Regions from separate parts of the Pantoea osteomyelitidis genome, predicted to be linked through region 2. Evidence: predicted binding sites of a transcription regulator. Region 2 holds the regulator's gene; the other holds the start of a gene.

Region 1 (9,533 bases), on a different contig from region 2:
CCTTTCGCCTTTATGGAGCCGACATCGCCGCATATCGTCAGCGCGGAAGAGGGGAGGCCAGTGAGCGCAGAGGCGCTGTCGCAGGGGCTACGCAGGCTGGAGGCGCAGGCGGACTGGGTTCTGGTGGAGGGGGCTGGCGGCTGGTATACGCCACTCTCTGACACGCTTACCTTTGCCGACTGGGTCAAACAGGAGCAGCTGCCGGTGATTCTGGTGGTGGGCGTCAAGCTGGGCTGCATTAACCATGCGATGCTGACGGCGGATGCGGTACAGGCCGCAGGCTTACGACTCGCGGGCTGGATCGCCAATCAGGTGCAGCTGCCCGGCAAGCGGCATCAGGAATATCTGGCGACGCTGAAACAGCGTTTGTCCGCGCCCTGCCTGGGGGAAATCCCCTGGCTTGCGGATGAGGCCGAACAGGCCCGCTGCGGACACTGGCTCCAGCTGCCGACCTGAGCGGCAAATCAGCTCACCGTCAGCCATTTGTTGACGGTGACATCATCCAGCTGCGCCACTTTTCCCTGCGCCACGTTGCGGCCACGATGCAGCAGCAGGAAATAGTCGGCGACGCGGCGGATAAAGGAGACGCGCTGCTCCAGCAGCAGAATGGTCAGGCCATAGTCACGATTCAGACGACGGACCAGATTGCCCATCTCCTCTTCCAGCCAGGGCGACATCCCCCCGGTCGGCTCATCCAGAATCAGCAGCTTCGGCTGCAATACCAGCGCTCGCGCCAGCGCCAGCTGCTGCTGCTGATCTATCGGCAGCTCGCCGCTGCGTTGATGCCGCAACGAATAGAGAGCAGGAAAGAGATCAAACACCATTTCCGGGATGGCGCGGTGGCGGTCATCCTGGCCAGCCAGCAGGGCAATCAATAAATTATCCTCAACGCTCATCTGAGAGAAGATCAGACGGCCCTGCGGCACATAGCCGATGCCCATTCTGGCGCGCTGATCTGCCGGGCGAATCAGCAAATTCTCAGGAGGCGATCCATCTTCCTGCCAGGTCATCGAGCCGCTGTTGATCGGCAGATGGCCCATAATGCAGTTAACCAGGGTGGTTTTTCCCATGCCGGGCTGGCCCAGAACGCCTGTGCAGGTGCCGGGCGGCAGATCGAGATCCACATCCCAGAGAATATGATTTTGACCGTAAAACTGATTGACCGAACGTAAACTCAGCATCTGACACTCCTATTCCAGATAATTAGCCTGAATGCATCCGCTCTGTGTCGTCTGGCAAACAGTCGTCATACGGTAGCGTTATCGCCACTGCGTTGGTCTGCGCTGCCTGCGGCATGGCGACCGGTTAGTGATAACCTTGCAATTACCAGGCCAGATTACTCTCAGGCGCAAAAGTGACTCACGCAGAGTGCTTTTCACCACGAAAAGGTGAGAAGCGCTTAATAATTCCACAGGGTAATAAATCGACTGCACTTTGGCGGTGCTGATTGCTTAGCGTTACTGGTGCATCTGTACCGTTGTAAGGCAGAGGGCAAAAGCTAAAAACGGCGATCCAGGCGCTTTACCGCAAAACGGAGATCGGGATCGGATGAGGAAAGGATAGTTAAAGCGTCCCGCTTTGGTGAAAAAGAGAGCGCAAAAAAATTATTTTCGCACGCCAGAACAAAGCATCAGGAAATTATACACAGCTGATGGCCACGGGCCTGCATTCAGTTATCCACCATTCCTGTGGATAACCTTGTGTATGAGCCTGTGAAAACGCGGCGCAAGCGAGGAAATACGCGGCCTGGATACATTATGCTGTTAAACTGGCCTTTTCGATGTATACCTTTATTTTCAATGGGTTATTTAAAATCAAGTCTAAGCTTTTTCTTGCTTTTCATCCAACTGTAATTTGATGTCATTCTATTGACAAATGTTAAAATGCCGCTCCGGCTGGGGATAACCTTGCGCAACCGCCGTTTGCTGTTTCTCACCAGAGAAATTATCAAGCGGTTATGCATGAATAAGAGGCATCGTGACAGAGGGCTGTGGATATATCCAGTGTTTTTTACTGGCAAAAATGGCGGAGCAGAGTAGAATTAGCAAGCCGCGCGGCGAAATATTCAGCAGGAAACCCCACTCATGAGCAAAGCTTTTAAACTCAACTCCGCCTTCAAACCTTCTGGCGACCAGCCGGAGGCGATCCGTCGTCTGAAAGAGGGGTTGGAAGATGGTCTGGCCCATCAGACGCTGTTAGGCGTAACGGGATCGGGCAAAACCTTTACCGTCGCCAATGTGATCGCCGATTTGAACCGGCCTACGATGGTGCTGGCGCCCAACAAAACGCTGGCGGCGCAGCTTTATGGCGAGATGAAAGAATTCTTTCCCGAGAATGCCGTAGAGTATTTCGTTTCTTACTACGACTACTATCAGCCGGAAGCTTACGTACCGAGTTCGGACACCTTTATCGAAAAAGATGCTGCGGTGAACGAGCATATTGAGCAGATGCGTCTCTCTGCCACCAAGGCGCTGCTTGAGCGGCGCGACGTTATCGTGGTGGCGTCGGTGTCGGCGATCTACGGTCTGGGCGATCCCGATCTCTATTTAAAAATGATGCTGCACCTGTCGCGCGGCATGATTATCGACCAGCGCAGCATCCTGCGGCGTCTGGCGGAGCTGCAATATGCGCGTAACGATCAGGCATTTCAGCGCGGTACTTTCCGCGTGCGCGGCGAAGTGATCGATATTTTTCCGGCGGAATCGGATGATATCGCGCTGCGCGTCGAGCTTTTTGATGAAGAGGTTGAGCGTCTGTCGCTGTTCGACCCGCTGACCGGCCAGGTTACCCAGGTGGTGCCGCGCTATACCATCTATCCCAAAACGCACTACGTGACGCCGCGCGAACGTATTTTGCAGGCGATGGATGAGATCAAAGATGAGCTGGCGGATCGGCGCAAGACGTTACTGGCGAACAACAAGCTGCTGGAAGAGCAGCGCATCTCGCAGCGCACCCAGTTCGATCTGGAGATGATGAACGAGCTGGGCTACTGCTCGGGCATCGAAAACTATTCGCGCTATCTCTCGGGACGCGGTCCCGGCGAGGCGCCGCCGACCCTGTTCGATTACCTTCCCGCCGATGGTCTGCTGGTGGTGGATGAGTCGCACGTGACCATTCCGCAAATCGGCGGCATGTACAAAGGGGATCGGGCGCGTAAAGAGACGCTGGTGGAGTACGGTTTCCGTCTGCCGTCGGCCCTGGATAACCGTCCGATGCGCTTTGAAGAGTTCGAGGCGCTGGCGCCGCAAACCATCTATGTATCGGCGACGCCGGGCAAATATGAGCTGGAAAAGTCGGGCGGAGAAATCATTGACCAGGTGGTGCGTCCGACCGGCCTGCTGGACCCGATACTGGAAGTGCGTCCCGTCAGCACTCAGGTGGACGATCTGTTGTCGGAAATTCGTCAGCGCGTGGCGATCAATGAACGCGTGCTGGTGACCACGCTCACCAAGCGTATGGCGGAAGACCTCACCGAGTATCTGGTGGAGCATGGCGAAAGCGTCCGCTATCTGCACTCCGATATCGATACGGTAGAGCGTATGGAGATCATTCGCGACTTACGCCTCGGCGAGTTTAACGTGCTGGTGGGGATCAACCTGCTGCGCGAAGGGCTGGACATGCCGGAAGTGTCGCTGGTGGCGATTCTCGATGCGGATAAAGAGGGCTTCCTGCGTTCGGAACGCTCGCTGATCCAGACCATCGGTCGTGCGGCGCGTAACGTCAACGGCAAAGCGATTCTGTATGGCGATAAGATCACGCCGTCGATGGCGCGCGCCATTGAAGAGACGGAACGCCGTCGCGAGAAACAGCAGCAGTACAATGAAGAGCACGGCATTGTGCCACAGGGCCTGAATAAAAAGATCACCGATATTCTGGAGCTGGGTCAGGGCCTCGCCAAAACCAAAGGACGCGGCAAAACCACCACGCGCACCGCGGCAGAGGCGGAAGCGAACTACCTGGCCCTCACGCCGCAGGCGCTGCAGAAGAAAATCCACGAGCTGGAACGGCAGATGCAGCAGCATGCGCAGAATCTGGAGTTCGAAGAGGCGGCGCGCACGCGCGACCAGCTGCATGAGCTGCGCGAGCTGTTTATCGCCGCCTCCTGACAGCGGTTACTTAATTGCCTGAATGGCGTGTTCCAGCGCCACATGCAGCAGCTGGCGGTCGTGTCGATAGCGGATATCGGCGGCCTCCAGCGGCTCGCGCACAATCAATCTGCTTTCCACGCCGCTGATATCGGCATAAGGGCTGACCACAATCGCATCAATAACCCGCCTGCCGATCGCTCTCTCCATGATTTGAAGTTTGTCCGCAACCGTCAGGTTCGCTGCTGCCAGGCTCAGTTCGCGTCCGAGGTTGCCGATAAACACCATGGTGGCGGGCGTGCGGCGCAGCGCCTGCGCCATCTCATCCATCAGTAAAATTGGCATCAGGCTGGTATAGAAGCTGCCGGGACCAATCAGGATCAGATCCGCATCGCCAATCGCTTCCAGCGCTTCGCGCGTGGGCGCAACGTTGGGATGCAGCATTAATTCCTGCGGTGGCAGCTTCATCGCGTCAATGGCGGTTTCGCCATAGACCATATTGCCTTCGGCATCCTGCGCCACCAGATCCACCGGCTGCTCCGACATTGGAATCAAAAAGGCGTCGACCTTCAACACATTGCGGATCAGGTTGATCGCCTCCAGCGGCCTCACGCTCAGGTGATCCAGCGCTTTCAGCATCAGATTGCCGAGGTTATGGCCTGCCAGCTCGCCATTACCGGCAAAGCGATATTCAAACATCGCCGAGGCGATACTTGGCTCAGTGATCAATTGATTCAGGCAGTTGCGCATATCGCCCCAGGCGATGCCGCCTTCCGAGCGACGAATGCGGCCGGTAGAACCCCCGTTATCGGTGGTGGTGACGATGCCGGTTAAACGCGAACCCAGCGAGGAGAGGGCGGACATTACGCGTCCCAGCCCGTGGCCCCCGCCCAGTGCTACCACGCGATCAAGATCTGCGAGGGTACGATTCATACTTTTCCTTATGCTTGTGCCCGGTAACAAATCTGTACAAAACAGTTAAGCCAGACAAGGGTGAACAGTGATCAAAATTTGTGGCGCATTTTACGTATTCTGTCGCGAAAATGCGCGAAAAAGCCGTTATATACATAAATATATAGCGAAACAGGTTAATGGCACAGCGGCAAAAATCGCGCTACCATAATCACTACCGCGTTGTGCCTTGAGTACAGCATACACTCAAGCCTGGGTACCTAAGTCGCGAGATAGGGGATTCAGGCCGCAGCCGCTGAGCTGCCAGGGTGCAGGAAGAAATGACTGCATCTCCCGAATCTGGAAAGGTGTTTTGGTGTCACAATTTACTGATGCATACTCGCGCCGGTTCTATTACCTGCGCCTGTCGATTACAGATGTCTGTAACTTCCGTTGTACCTATTGCCTGCCCGACGGCTATAAACCGCAGGGTGGAAACAATAAAAGCTTCCTGACGCTCGATGAGATCCGTCGCGTTACGCGTGCCTTTGCCGCGGCCGGCACGGAAAAAGTGCGTCTCACCGGCGGCGAGCCTTCGCTGCGTCGCGACTTTACCGACATTATCGCCGCCGTGCGGGAAAATGCGGCGATCCGCCAGATCGCCGTCACCACCAATGGCTACCGGATGGCGCGCGACGTCAAAAAGTGGCGCGATGCCGGGCTGACCTCGCTGAACGTCAGCGTTGACAGCCTCGATGCGCGCCAGTTTCACGCCATTACCGGCCAGGATAAATTTCATCAAGTCATGGCCGGGATTGATGCCGCCTTTGAGGCGGGCTTCGAGAAGGTCAAAGTCAACAGCGTGCTGATGCGCGATCTCAATAGCCACAGCCTCTCTACTTTCCTCGACTGGATCCGCCATCGTCCGATTCAGCTGCGCTTTATTGAGCTGATGGAGACCGGTGAAGGCAGCGCGCTGTTCCGCCAGCAGCACATTTCCGGCGAAGTGATCCGCGACCAGCTGATTATGCAGGGCTGGCAGCGCCAGCTACGCGGCCGCAGCGACGGACCGGCGCAGGTGTTTCAGCATCCTGACTATCAGGGTGAAATCGGCCTGATCATGCCCTACGAAAAAGATTTCTGCGCCAGCTGCAACCGTCTGCGCGTCTCGGCGACCGGTAATTTGCATCTCTGCCTGTTTGGCGATGGCGGCGTGCCGTTGCGCGACCTGCTCGCCTCTGACGATCAGCAGGCGGCATTGCAGGCGCGTATTGCTCAAAGCCTGGGCGAGAAAAAACAGACGCATTTTCTCCATCAGGGCAATACCGGCATTACACAAAACCTTTCGTTTATCGGTGGATAACCACAGGAGCTATGGCAATGGGTAAACCTTCCGGCGAACTGCTTCCCGTTCAGGTCGCCATCTTAACCGTTTCTGACAGTCGTGATGCGAGTAATGACACCTCCGGCGATTACCTGCGTGAGGCGGTCACCGAAGCAGGCCACAGCGTGATCGATCACGCTATCGTCGCGGATAACCGCTATCGCATTCGCGCCACCGTCTCCAGCTGGATTGCCAGCAAAGACGTGCAGGTGGTGATCGTCAATGGCGGTACCGGCTTTAACAGCAACAACAGCACGCCGGAAGCGCTGCTGCCGCTGTTCGATCGCGAAATCGCCGGTTTTGGTGAGCTGTTCCGCATGATCTCTTATGAAGAGATCGGCAGCGCTACTCTGCAATCGCGCGCCGTGGCGGGCATGGCGAATGAAACCCTGATTTTCGCTGTGCCCGGCTCCACTAACGCCTGCCGCAGCGCCTGGGAGCGCATCATCAGCGATCAGCTTGATGCCCGTACGCGTCCCTGTAATTTTATTTCCCACTTAAAGAAACCATGAGTATGCCGCAATTAACCCATATCAATGCCGCCGGTGAGGCGCATATGGTGGATGTCTCCGCCAAAATGGAAACCGTGCGTGAAGCGCGCGCGGAGGCCGTTGTGCTGATGAGCGCCGAAACGCTGCAAATGATCATGGAAGGCAGCCACCATAAAGGCGACGTGTTCGCTACCGCGCGTATCGCCGGGATCCAGGCGGCCAAGCGTACCTGGGAGCTGATCCCGCTCTGTCATCCGCTGATGCTGAGCAAGGTCGAAGTCAATCTCACGGCGGAGCCAGAACATAGCCGTGTACGCATCGACTCGCTCTGTCGTCTGACCGGTAAAACCGGGGTGGAGATGGAGGCGCTGACTGCCGCTTCCGTGGCAGCGCTGACCATTTACGACATGTGCAAAGCGGTGCAGAAAGATATCGTTATTGACCAGCTTCGCCTGCTGAGCAAAAGCGGCGGCAAATCGGGTGATTTTCAGGCGGTGCAACATGATTAAAGTGTTGTTTTTCGCCCAGGTGCGTGAGTTGACCGGTACCCGTTCGCTGGAGATGTCGGAGAGTTTCCCGGACGTCTCGGCGCTGCGTGCAGCGTTGGCGCAGCGCGGCGATCGCTGGGCGCTGGCGCTGGAGTCGGGCAAACTGCTGGCGGCGGTGAATCAGACGCTGGTGCCAATGACGCACCCGCTGCGCGCCGGCGATGAAGTGGCGTTTTTCCCACCGGTAACCGGAGGCTGAGATGGAAACGCGTATACGCGTCGGCAGCGCGCCGTTCAGCATGGCGGAAGAATATCAGTGGCTGGCAGCCTGTGATGAAGATGGGGCGGTGGTGACCTTTACCGGCAAGGTACGCAATCACAATCTCGGTGACAGCGTGGCGGCGTTAACGCTGGAGCACTATCCCGGCATGACGGAGAAAGCGCTGCAGGAGATCGTCGATCAGGCGCGCAGCCGCTGGCCGCTGCAGCGCGTCACGGTGATTCATCGCGTCGGCGAGCTTTTTCCCGGTGATGAAATCGTGCTGGTGGGCGTCACCGGCGCGCACCGCGGCAGCGCCTTTGCCGCGGCGGAATTCATTATGGATTATCTGAAAACGCGCGCCCCTTTCTGGAAACGGGAAGCGACCGCCGACGGCGATCGCTGGGTCGACGCGCGCAACAGCGACCATCAGGCCGCGCAGCGCTGGGATTAAGGCGCAGCGCCGCCGAGCTGTTCCGCCGGGGCGAAATGCGTTTCGCCATGGGCGTGCTCGCCGCCGCCCTTGACGCGCTGTAGCTGGATTACCTCGCCCTGTTGCCAGGCGTTTGCGCCTTTCGCCACCGGATGGGCGATGATATCGGCGCGTTCCTGACGAATCGCTTTGCTGTCGACGTCGAAACGCTTATCGCGATCCTCCAGCAGTCGGTTATCAAGCTGACCATCGGCAGTAAAGCCCATCATCAGCGCCGGAATGCCGAGCGGCAGCGTTTTATCGCGATCGGTATGCCAGGTGTGCCAGGTTTTGCCGTAGGTGTTGACGATTTTGCTCATCAGCGCCTTATCAGCCACCTGCGGCAGTCCGGGGGCAATCAGCGAGCCTGATTTCACCTCATACTGATGGCTGTGCCACAGCTTTTTCTCTTCCGGCGGCAGGGTTTTGTACAGCCGCTCGCTGATAATGTACTCCACCCCCATTAAACGGGCGTCACGCGTGTTGCCATCATAAATCACTGCCTGCATCACGTCGTCGTTCAGCACCGTAACATAATGGTGCGCTTCCATTTGACCGTTCTGGTCGCCGTTATAGAAATGAAAACCGTCCAGATAGGCGCTGATTGCCTCGATCGGCGGACGAGACTGCATCACCGAGGCGCCCGCATCTAACATTTGTAATTTGGCCGAGGTCGGCGCGCCAGGGGTGCTGACCTGAGCCGGTGAGTTATTTGCGCCGCAGCCGCTCGCCAGCAGGCAGAGCGCGGCGCTGAGCCAGAGTTTTTGCATTTGCATCTCCATATACACAGTTAAAAATTAACCATAGTGCAGATGTATCGGTTTTCCTGCGTCCGGAGGAAGGAAAACCGGCGTGATCCGATAGATTGTTGCCGCTTCGCCCGGTAAGGTGAGGGTTTTCACTGCTTTTAAGGACAGGTATGTCAACGCAAAACGCCTTACAACGACTGGCTCTGCTGAGCGCGCTGGTGCTGGCCGGGTGCAGCAGCAAAAAAACGCCGCAAGCGCCGGTGCGACAGCCCGCCGACGTGAAGGCGCAAATTCGCCAGTTGCTGCCCGCCGATGTCAGCGACAAATCCGCCTGGGCGACCGATATCTATACCGCGTTTCGCACCCAAAACCTGGAAGCGAGCGCCAGTAATGTTTGTGCGGTGATTGCCGTGGCCGATCAGGAATCCAATTTCAGCGCCGAAGCGGCGGTGCCCGGCCTGCCGAAAATCGCCTGGGGCGAGATCAATCGTCGTGCGGCAAAGCTGCATCTGCCCGCGTTTCTGGTGCGCACCGCGCTCTCGATTCCGTCGTCAACCGGCGAAAGCTATGCTGCGCGGCTGGACAAGGTACGCAGCGAGAAAGAGCTGAGCGATATTTTTGACGATCTGATCGATATGGTGCCGATGGGGCAAAAACTGTTCGGCAACCTGAATCCGATTCACACCGGCGGGCCGATGCAGGTCAGCATCGCCT
Region 2 (9,533 bases):
AGCGGTTCGCCAAAGTTAACGTAGCCCTGGCCGAGATTACGCAGCTTGCGCAGGCCGCGCACCATCTGCATAAAGCCTTCTTTCTCTTTCGCCGCGCCGCGCAGCTCTTTGGCGTACGTGCCCACTTCCATCACATGCTCGTAGCCGATATAGATCGGCACCAACGTAATCGGGCGATTGCCGCCACGCAGCATCGCCTGCAGCGTCATCGCCAGCGTACCGGTCTTCGGGTCGAGCAGGCGACCGGTGCGCGAGCGTCCGCCCTCGACAAAATATTCCACCGAGTAGCCACGGCTGAACAGTTCGCCCAGATATTCACGAAACACGGTCGCGTAGAGCTTGTTGCCCTTAAAGGTACGGCGGATAAAGAAGGCGCCCAGGCGACGGAAAATCGGACCGGCGGGCCAGAAGTTAAGATTAATGCCGGCAGCGATATGCGGCGGCACCAGCCCCTGATGATAGAGCACATAGGAGAGCAGCAGATAATCCATATGGCTGCGGTGGCAGGGAACATACACGATCTCATGTCCATCCTGCGCCAGCTGGCGCACACGTTCTCCGCCGTTGACATTAATGCCCTGATAGAGACGGCTCCAGAGCCAGCCCATCACGCGATCGGTCACGCGGATCGCCTCATAGGAGAAGTCAGCCGCCACTTCTTCCATCATCTCAACGGCATTTTGCTGCGCCTTTTCATGAGAGATCTTTTTGCTGCGCGCTTCATCCTCCACCGCCTTTTCAATCGCCTTTGACTGCAACAGCTTATTGAAAAGATCCTGGCGCGCCGGCAGGCTCGGGCCAATCGCCGCCAGACGCTGGCGGGCGAAGTGAATACGCGCCACGCGCGCCAGCTTTTGAGCGATCGATTGGTCGGTGCCGTGTTCCGTCGCCATACGACGCAGGGAGACGGTAGGCGAGAAACGCACAAAGCTGTCGCGCCCGAGCCAGAGAATGGCGAAGAATTTTTGCAGGCCGTTCAGCATGCGCAAATGCGGCGTCGGCTCGCCCTGAACTTCGCGACCCGGCGCACGGCCAAACATCATCGAGACCGGCAGCATCTGCACGTCCAGCTGCGGGTTGCTGCGATGCAGATCGAGATACTCGTGAAAAATTTTCACCGATTCCAGATTCGGCACGAAATAGGGAAAAAGGCGCGGCCCGTCATGAATAAAAACATGACGCGGCAACAGTGCGCCGTCTATTTCCAGCGGCTCCAGCGGATCGGGCAGATGGTGCTTAATACATTGAGCACGCAGCGCCAGCAGATCGGCTTTGGAATCGTAGGGCAATACATACATAACAGGCCGGGTCGAATCCAGTCCGAGTTCGGAAACGGGATCGGCGGGAATGGCCTTACTTTTCACCAAAATAGAGAGTGGTAAATTGAGCAATTTGTAATAAAGTTTACGCCAACCTGACATAGACAACATGAAGCCTCTTGTTAGCAAAGCGCCGCAAGCATACCAGAAAGCGCAGCGAAGATCTGTGGGGGCGCCAAAAGCACACCGCTCCGACATTGACGTCAAACCATTCAAAGGGTTCCCATATTATGGCAAATAACGTTACCGGCTTGACGCGAATCATAAATGCCGCCGGTTATTCATGGAAGGGCCTGCGCGCCGCCTGGCAGCATGAGGCGGCATTTCGTCAGGAGGTTCTCGCAGCGATCGTGGCCATCGTTATCGCCTGCTGGATCGACGTAGACGTTATCTCCCGCGTGTTGATGATCGGCGCCGTGGTGCTGGTCGTCATCGTGGAGATTCTCAACAGCGCCATCGAAGCAGTGGTCGACCGTATCGGCCAGGAGCGTCATCCCCTTGCCGGTCAGGCGAAAGATATGGGTTCCGCCGCCGTGTTGCTGAGTATTTTACTGGCGCTTTTTGTCTGGATCACGCTGCTCTGGACGCATTTGCGATAGGCTTTCCGGAATTGGCTAAACCGCTGCTTTTTCCCTCTGTTTCGGTTTTCATTTCACCAATACCTGTATATACTCACAGCGACTGTATAAACAACCAGGGGGCGGGATGAAAGCATTAACCAGCAGGCAGCAGCAGGTCTATGACCTGATTCGCGACCATATTAACCAGACGGGCATGCCGCCGACACGCGCGGAAATCGCTTCGCAGCTGGGCTTTCGCTCACCTAACGCAGCTGAAGAGCATCTTAAAGCGCTGGCGCGTAAGGGCGTAATTGAGATTGTCTCAGGGGCTTCGCGCGGGATTCGTCTCCTGATGGAAGAAGAGCCGAGCGCAGGACTGCCGTTGATTGGCCGCGTCGCCGCCGGTGAGCCGCTGCTGGCGCAGGAGCACATCGAAGGTCACTATCACGTTGATCCTAACCTGTTTAAACCCAATGCGGATTTCCTGCTGCGCGTCAGCGGGATGTCGATGAAAGATATCGGCATTATGGATGGCGATCTGCTCGCGGTACATAAAACTCAGGATGTACGCAACGGGCAGGTAGTGGTTGCGCGCATTGATGATGAAGTCACGGTAAAACGCTGGAAAAAACAGGGATCGATCGTGCAGCTGTTGCCGGAAAACAATGAATTCCAGCCTATCGTGGTCGACACGCGTCAGCAGTCGTTGACGATTGAAGGCCTGGCGGTGGGTATCGTTCGCAACGGCGAATGGTTCTAAGCGCATTTTCTGTACCGATGCGGAATAACCCGCATTCCGCATCGGTCATCTGCTTTAACGCTGTCACGATAAAATAAACAGGCGCAAGCGGCCTGAGGCATGGATTTGCTGATGCGTTTTTTCTCTTCTACTGACAGAAATTTGTGGCGGCTGGCGCTGCCTATGATCCTTTCCAATATCACCGTTCCGCTGCTTGGTCTGGTAGATACTGCCGTTATTGGTCATCTCAATAGCCCGGTTTATCTCGGCGGCGTTGCGGTTGGCGCTACGGCGACCAGCTTCCTGTTTATGCTGCTGCTGTTCCTGCGTATGAGCACCACGGGCCTGACGGCACAGGCCTTTGGCGCTGGCGACAAGGCCGCCCTGGCGCGTGCCCTGATACAACCCCTGATAATCGCTTTAGCCGCCGGCCTGGTTTTCATTTTGCTGCGCGGTCCCCTGAGCGAGTTAGCCACCCGCATCGTTGGCGGCGACGGCCAGGTGCTGCAACAGGCTAAAATCTTCATTCATATTCGCTGGCTCAGCGCACCCGCCACGCTCGCGAATCTGGTGATTCTCGGCTGGCTGCTCGGTGTGCAGTATGCGCGCGCGCCGGTGCTGCTGCTGATTGTAGGTAACCTGGTCAATATCGTGCTGGATATCTGGCTGGTATTAGGTCTGCATCAGGGAGTGGCCGGCGCGGCGGCGGCCACGGCGCTCGCGGAATATGTCACCCTGGCGGTGGGGCTGCTGTTAGTCTGGCGCGTGCTGAAGCTGCGGGGAATTGATGGCGCGCTGCTGAAGCAGAGCTGGCGCGGCGATTTTAATCGCCTGCTGCGCCTGAATCGCGACATCATGCTGCGCTCTTTGCTGCTTCAGCTCTGCTTTGCTTCCCTGACGATTTTGGGCGCGCGTATCGGCCCGCAGGTCGTGGCGGTAAATGCCGTTTTGCTGATGTTCCTTACCTTTACCGCCTATGCGCTTGATGGTTTCGCCTATGCGGTAGAAGCTTTTTCCGGAGAGGCCTGGGGGGCGCAGGATGGCAGCCAGCTGCTTCGGGTCTGGCATGCCGCCTGTCGTCAGGCAGGTCTGGTTGCGCTGGTCTTCGCGCTGTTTTATGCCCTGAGCGGTGAATGGATCGTCTCGCTGTTGACCTCGCTCGACTCTCTGCGTGAAATGGCGGATCGCTTTCTGATCTGGCAGGTCATTATGCCGCTGGCGGGCGTCTGGTGTTATTTACTGGATGGCATGTTTATCGGCGCCACGCGCGGTCGTGAAATGCGTAATGGTATGGCGATTGCCGCGCTGGGTTATGGTTTAACGCTGTTCACGTTACCCTGGCTGGGTAATCACGGCTTATGGCTGGCCTTGATGGTTTTCCTGCTGCTGCGGGGCGTCACGCTCTGGGCTATCTGGCGCAGGCACTGGCGGCAAAATACCTGGTTCGCGCGGTAATATAGCTATCACTGATAAAGCCTCTGTAAGCTGGCGGGCAACAGGATTTTCAATTTGCCCGCTCCGTCACCTGTTACGGAAAAATCTGTAAATCTCCGCATACCTCTGAATGGCTACTATAATTATCTTACAAAGTCGCTGATTGGCAGTGCTTTATATTGCCTTTTCTTGTTGCAGAGGCAAAAGATAATTAACGAAGGACGACGTGGAGGCTGTTATGAACAGAGACGAAACGGGTGGTAACTGGAAGCAGTTCAAAGGAAAAGTGAAAGAAAAATGGGGCAAGCTGACCGATGATGATATGACCATCATTGAAGGTAAACGCGATCAGCTTGTCGGCAAAATTCAGGAGCGTTATGGGTATGCTAAGGATGAAGCGGAAAAAGAAGTTAGCAGCTGGGAAACCCAGAACAAAGATCATCGTTGGTAATGCTGCTTGCTGTTAACTACCTCGTACCTGCCCACTGGACATGATGTCCGAATGGCACAAGGATGTGCCCGTTATCCCTTCCTGCTACGTTTCTTGTTTTCAGCGTGATGATCGTGTTCGCAGTTTTCCGGATGCGTACAGGCTTCAACCTCAGCACAATTCTGACACAGCCCATGCGCCTCAATGACGCTATGACGTAAGACAAATCCTGCCTGCTGCGCCAGGTTTGCAATGCTGTTTTCTACTCCTCCGGCATGATTTTCATCTACTGCTGCACACCGATCGCAAATCAGCATGATCGAGGTATGCGGCGGCTCTTCAAAATGATGACAAATGACATAGCTGTTATTGGATTCCACGCGATGAATAAAGCCCTGCTCAAGCAAGAAATCGAGCGCGCGGTAAACGGTTGGGGGCTTGGCTTGCGGCTCGCTGACGCGCAGGCGATCCAGCAGATCGTAAGCGCTGATAGCGCCTGACAGCTCAGCCATCAGGCGCAACACCTCAGCGCGTTGTGATGTTAGCCGCACGCCGCGTTGCAGACAGAGCTTTTCTGCCTGGGACATGATTTGATCGGGAATCAGGGTCGTCATGTGCGTTCTCCGCTGTGCGTGAGATGTTATTTTATCACACAAATTTTTCTTGTGCTGGTGCCGTACGGATATAATAAAAATTATATAATTATTTGATTTTCAAGGATTAATTTATTAAGTCCACTGGCTGCGCTCGTACGTAGAAAATTCTGTCTAAAGTGCACCTGAAAGAGCGAAACGGCAACTTGTCTTATCTTGCTGATTTTGCGTTGCATCCCACCGTTTTACCGTTTATGGTTCACGCAGGCTTAAGTAATTTCTGGCGCTAATTCTGTTACTTGCGCCGTTTTGAACAATAACAATGCCGTTTGGTACAAAAAACGTCCAATCCTGCAAACAGCCATGCTGTTTACTTTGAATTCACAGCAATAACGCGCTGATTTTACCTTCATGATGTGATCAGCAATTTATTACCGTCGTTGATATTCCAAAGACTCATTCCTAAGGTGATGGCAGGCTCATGGTGAAAAATTTTCCTTTACGTCGTACGTTTAGTTATTCTTTTGTAATTAATACGCTCTTTCTCTCTTCTTCTGCGCTGGCTGCGGGTACCTGGTACGATGCCCGTAATGATGCGATGGGGGGAACCGGTGTCGCCTCTTCCACCTACGGCTCTGCGGTGCTGGCAAACCCGGCGCTGATGACCAAAGCGAAACCGGATGACACCGTCAGCATTATCTTTCCTTCAGCTGGCGTTCAGATTACCGATAAAGACAAATTAATCGACAAGGTAGACGACATCACCGATACCGTTGATCGCTACGAAGATGTTCTTGATAACCTTACCTTCTCTGATTATCTGCAGGGCGCTCCGCAATTACGCGCCGTTGCCGGTGATATGGCGGGGCGTCTGCGTGACTTACGCGGTAACGAAGCGCATGGCAATGCGGCAGTGGCGCTGGCGGTCACGGTTCCCAACGACGTGCTGCCCTTTGCCTTTGTTACCAAAGCCTACGGTACGGTAGAGGTGCGCGCCAACGTGGCTCAGGGCGATATTGATTATTTACAGAGCATTGCAGACGGGGCTTTACCCGCGCCAGGCGATCAAAATCTCCTGCGCTCTTCGGCCAATGGGCTGGCGGCGCTGGTGACTGATTACGGCATTGCGGTTGCTCATGAGTTCAATATTGCCGGGCATCCGGTTTCTGTTGGCGTCACGCCCAAACTTCAGAAAACCTGGCTCTATAACTACACCGCCAGCATCTACAACTATGACAAGAGCGATTTTAACGAAAGCCGCTATCGCAACACCAATACCGGTTTCAACCTTGATGCCGGTCTGGCGACCGATTTTGCGGAAAACTGGACCTTTGGCCTGACGGGACAAAACCTGATTTCACGCGATATCGATACCAAAGAGGTCAATGGCTATCGCGACACTTATCAGATCCGACCGCTGGTCACCACCGGCATCGCCTGGAATAAGGGTCCGTTTACCGCCACTGCCGACGTTGATCTGACCGAAACAAAACGCTTCAAATCGCAGGATGAGAGTCAATATGCGGCGATAGGGGGAGAATATCGGGTATTGGATTGGCTGCAGCTGCGCGCCGGTTATCGCGCCGATATGAAATCAACGGATGAAAATGTCTTCACCGCCGGTTTTGGCCTGTCGCCTTTCGGCAATCGGGTACATCTGGATCTCGCCGGCAGCGTAGGGGATGACAATACCTGGGGAGCAATGGCTCAGCTGGGCTTCAATTTTTAATTGTCCCTGTTCACAGCGAGAGGAAACTTTCCTTCGCTCTGATGTGAATCTTCTCACATAACGGCAACGGCATTGCGCCGCTGCCGTTTTCTTTTCCAGCCTGAAAATGTGATCGCCATCAGCGCAGCTGGGCCAGATTAAGCTGTTCCAGCAGCCAGTTTTTGAAGATATCTAACGCGTAGTGTTGATGTTGATGACGTGGAAAAACCAGATAGTGGCCGATGTAATGAATTTCTTGCGTTGTGGCAATCAGCGGGCACACCAGTTTGCCGCTCTGCAATTCGCGCTCCGCCAGCAGCTTAGATTCCAGCACGACTCCCAGACCATCCACGGCGGCGGCGATAGCCATAAAGCTGCGATCGAAACGCAGGCCGTAGTGGCGCGGCGGCGTCAGATGGTTGGCTTCAAACCAGCCTTTCCACTGATAAAGCTGAACGTCGCACTGGATGAGTGTCTGATGATAGAGATCTTCAGGCTGGCGGATCGTCTCAGCCAGTTCCGGGGTACAGAGCGGCGTAAGTTCTTCTACCGCCAGCGGAATCTTTTCATAAGGAGAAGGGCGTGGCTCGCCGTAAACAATATCGAGATCAAAATCCTCCTGCTCAAAACGAACATATTCCGTGCTGGCGGAGAGGCGCAAATCGATCTGCGGATGCTGTTTAACAAAGGCGCCCAGACGCGGCAGCAGCCACTGGTGGGCAAAGCTGGGTGCGGTATGCAGCCGTAGCGGGCGCGCTTCATCCGCCGTGACCAGGGCGAAACCGCGCTGCATTTCATCGAAGCCGCGCTGAATATGCTCCAGCAGTACCGCTCCCTCTTTGGTTAATTCAATCTCCCGCGTGCTGCGCTGGAACAGGCGCACCTTGAGCGTCTCCTCCAGCTTGCGGATGGCGTGGCTGATGGCGCTCGGCGAGAGGTCGAGTTCTTTCGCTGCGGCGGCAAAAGAACCGCCGCGCCCGGCAGCTTCAAAGGCGCGCAACAGGGTCAGCGGGGTTTTACGTAAAAAACTCATTAGTGAATCCTGTTCAATAGCTGTTGCACGCAATGCTTTTGTCGGCTGGTGCAAGCGCCGCGTAAGCTTGCTCTATCACTGCGGAGTGGTAGCGAAGCAATGGGCAGCAGCAGTCGGCAAGCGTATCTCCGGACGTAACAGATGAAATTCATGCGTGAATCTCCTCACGTTCGTTAACATGACATAACGGCAGCCCGCACGCCATCTCCGCTCAAGTTTGAACATGGACCTGACCAGGAAATCAGACGATGAGCACACTTGCAGAACCCGATATTCGCAGCGAAACCTCGCTGAATGCCTTAGCGCACCACGCTTACCGTATCCGTCGTTTTGCCCTGCAAATGGGCGAGGTTCAGGGGCAGGGCTATATTGGCCAGGCGCTGGGGCTGGCCGACGTGCTGGCCGTGGCCTGGTGCCATGCGCTGAACTATCGCCCCGAGGATCCGGAATGGGAAGGGCGCGATCGCTTCCTGCTTTCTCACGGCCACTACGCCATTGCGCTCTACGCGGCGCTGATAGAGGCGGGCGTTATTCCGGAAGCCGAGCTGGAAACCTATGGCTCGGACGACAGCCGTCTGCCGATGTCCGGCATGGCGACCTATACGCCAGGCATGGAGATTTCCGGCGGCTCGCTGGGCCAGGGAATGACCATCGCGGTGGGCATGGCGCTGGCGCTGCGCCATAAAGGCAATCCCGCTTTTGTTTATAACTCCATGTCAGATGGCGAACTCGACGAAGGGGCAACCTGGGAGGCGGCGCTGTCGGCGGCGCATCATCAGCTCGGCAATATCATCACGCTGGTCGATATCAATCGTCAGCAGGCCGATGGCCCTTCTCATCAGGTGATGGGTTTTGAGCCGCTCGCGGATAAGTGGCAGGCGTTTGGCTGGCACGTAGAGCGCGTCAACGGCAATGACCTTGCGGCGGTAAAAGCGGCCTTCGATCGAGCGCGTGCGCTGCCGGATGCGGTGCCGCGCGTGATTCTGCTGGACACCTTAATGGGGAAAGGGGTGCCGTTCCTCGAGGCGCGTGAAAAAAATCACTTCATTCGTGTGGATGCCGAGGAATGGCAGCAGGCGATCGCTATTCTCGACCAGGCAGAGGAGAACCGGGCATGACCACCGTGACCAGCACTAAAAAACCGCGTCTTACCACCTCGGCGATGATTGCTTCTATAGCAGCGGAAGGGCAAAAAACCGTGGCGGCGCCCTTTGGCCATGCGTTAGTGAAAGAGGCAGCAAAACGTCCGGAAATTGTCGGGATGACCGCCGATCTGTCGAAATATACCGACCTGCATATTTTTGCCCAGGCCTTTCCTGAGCGTCATTTTCAGATGGGGATGGCGGAACAGCTGCTGATGGGCGCCGCAGGCGGCATGGCGAAAGAGGGGCTGATGCCCTTTGCCACCACCTACGCGGTTTTCGCCACACGCCGCGCCTATGACTTTATCCATCAGGTGATCGCGGAAGAGAAGCTGAACGTCAAAATCTGCGCCGCGCTGCCGGGCTTAACCACAGGCTACGGTCCCAGCCATCAGGCGACGGAAGATATCGCGTTAATGCGCGGCATCCCCGGCCTCACCATTGTCGATCCCTGTGACGCGCTCGATACCGAACAGGCGGTGGCGGCGATCGCGGCACACCAGGGGCCGGTTTATATGCGGCTGCTGCGCGGCAAGGTGCCGCTGGTGCTGGATGAATACGATTATCAGTTTGAG

What was found. Region 2 encodes LexA, which represses DNA repair genes until DNA is damaged. Its sites were predicted from a motif close to TNCTGTATGTACATACAGNA; they were not measured.
Region 1: a site for LexA is predicted at 1,987-2,006, ahead of uvrB (excinuclease ABC subunit UvrB). Genes of this name have one in related genera too.

Annotation. Positions count from the first base shown of each region.
Region 1 covers NZ_JBGFSN010000004.1:353,787-363,319, forward strand. The annotation lists gene bioD (dethiobiotin synthase) at 1-456, shown strand, start outside; gene ABU178_RS06685 (ABC transporter ATP-binding protein) at 465-1,181, opposite strand; gene uvrB (excinuclease ABC subunit UvrB) at 2,085-4,106, shown strand; gene ABU178_RS06695 (uridine diphosphate-N-acetylglucosamine-binding protein YvcK) at 4,113-5,018, opposite strand; molybdenum cofactor riboswitch at 5,229-5,363, shown strand; gene moaA (GTP 3',8-cyclase MoaA) at 5,350-6,339, shown strand; gene moaB (molybdenum cofactor biosynthesis protein B) at 6,357-6,872, shown strand; gene moaC (cyclic pyranopterin monophosphate synthase MoaC) at 6,875-7,360, shown strand; gene moaD (molybdopterin synthase sulfur carrier subunit) at 7,353-7,598, shown strand; gene moaE (molybdopterin synthase catalytic subunit MoaE) at 7,600-8,052, shown strand; gene ABU178_RS06725 (OBAP family protein) at 8,049-8,840, opposite strand; gene ABU178_RS06730 (DUF1615 domain-containing protein) at 8,990-9,533, shown strand, end outside.
Region 2 covers NZ_JBGFSN010000003.1:31,298-40,830, forward strand. The annotation lists gene plsB (glycerol-3-phosphate 1-O-acyltransferase PlsB) at 1-1,421, opposite strand, end outside; gene ABU178_RS02400 (diacylglycerol kinase) at 1,550-1,918, shown strand; gene lexA (transcriptional repressor LexA) at 2,025-2,639, shown strand; gene dinF (MATE family efflux transporter DinF) at 2,751-4,073, shown strand; gene ABU178_RS02415 (CsbD family protein) at 4,291-4,503, shown strand; gene zur (zinc uptake transcriptional repressor Zur) at 4,575-5,096, opposite strand; gene ABU178_RS02425 (conjugal transfer protein TraF) at 5,557-6,804, shown strand; gene ABU178_RS02430 (LysR substrate-binding domain-containing protein) at 6,923-7,816, opposite strand; gene ABU178_RS02435 (transketolase) at 8,065-8,934, shown strand; gene ABU178_RS02440 (transketolase family protein) at 8,931-9,533, shown strand, end outside.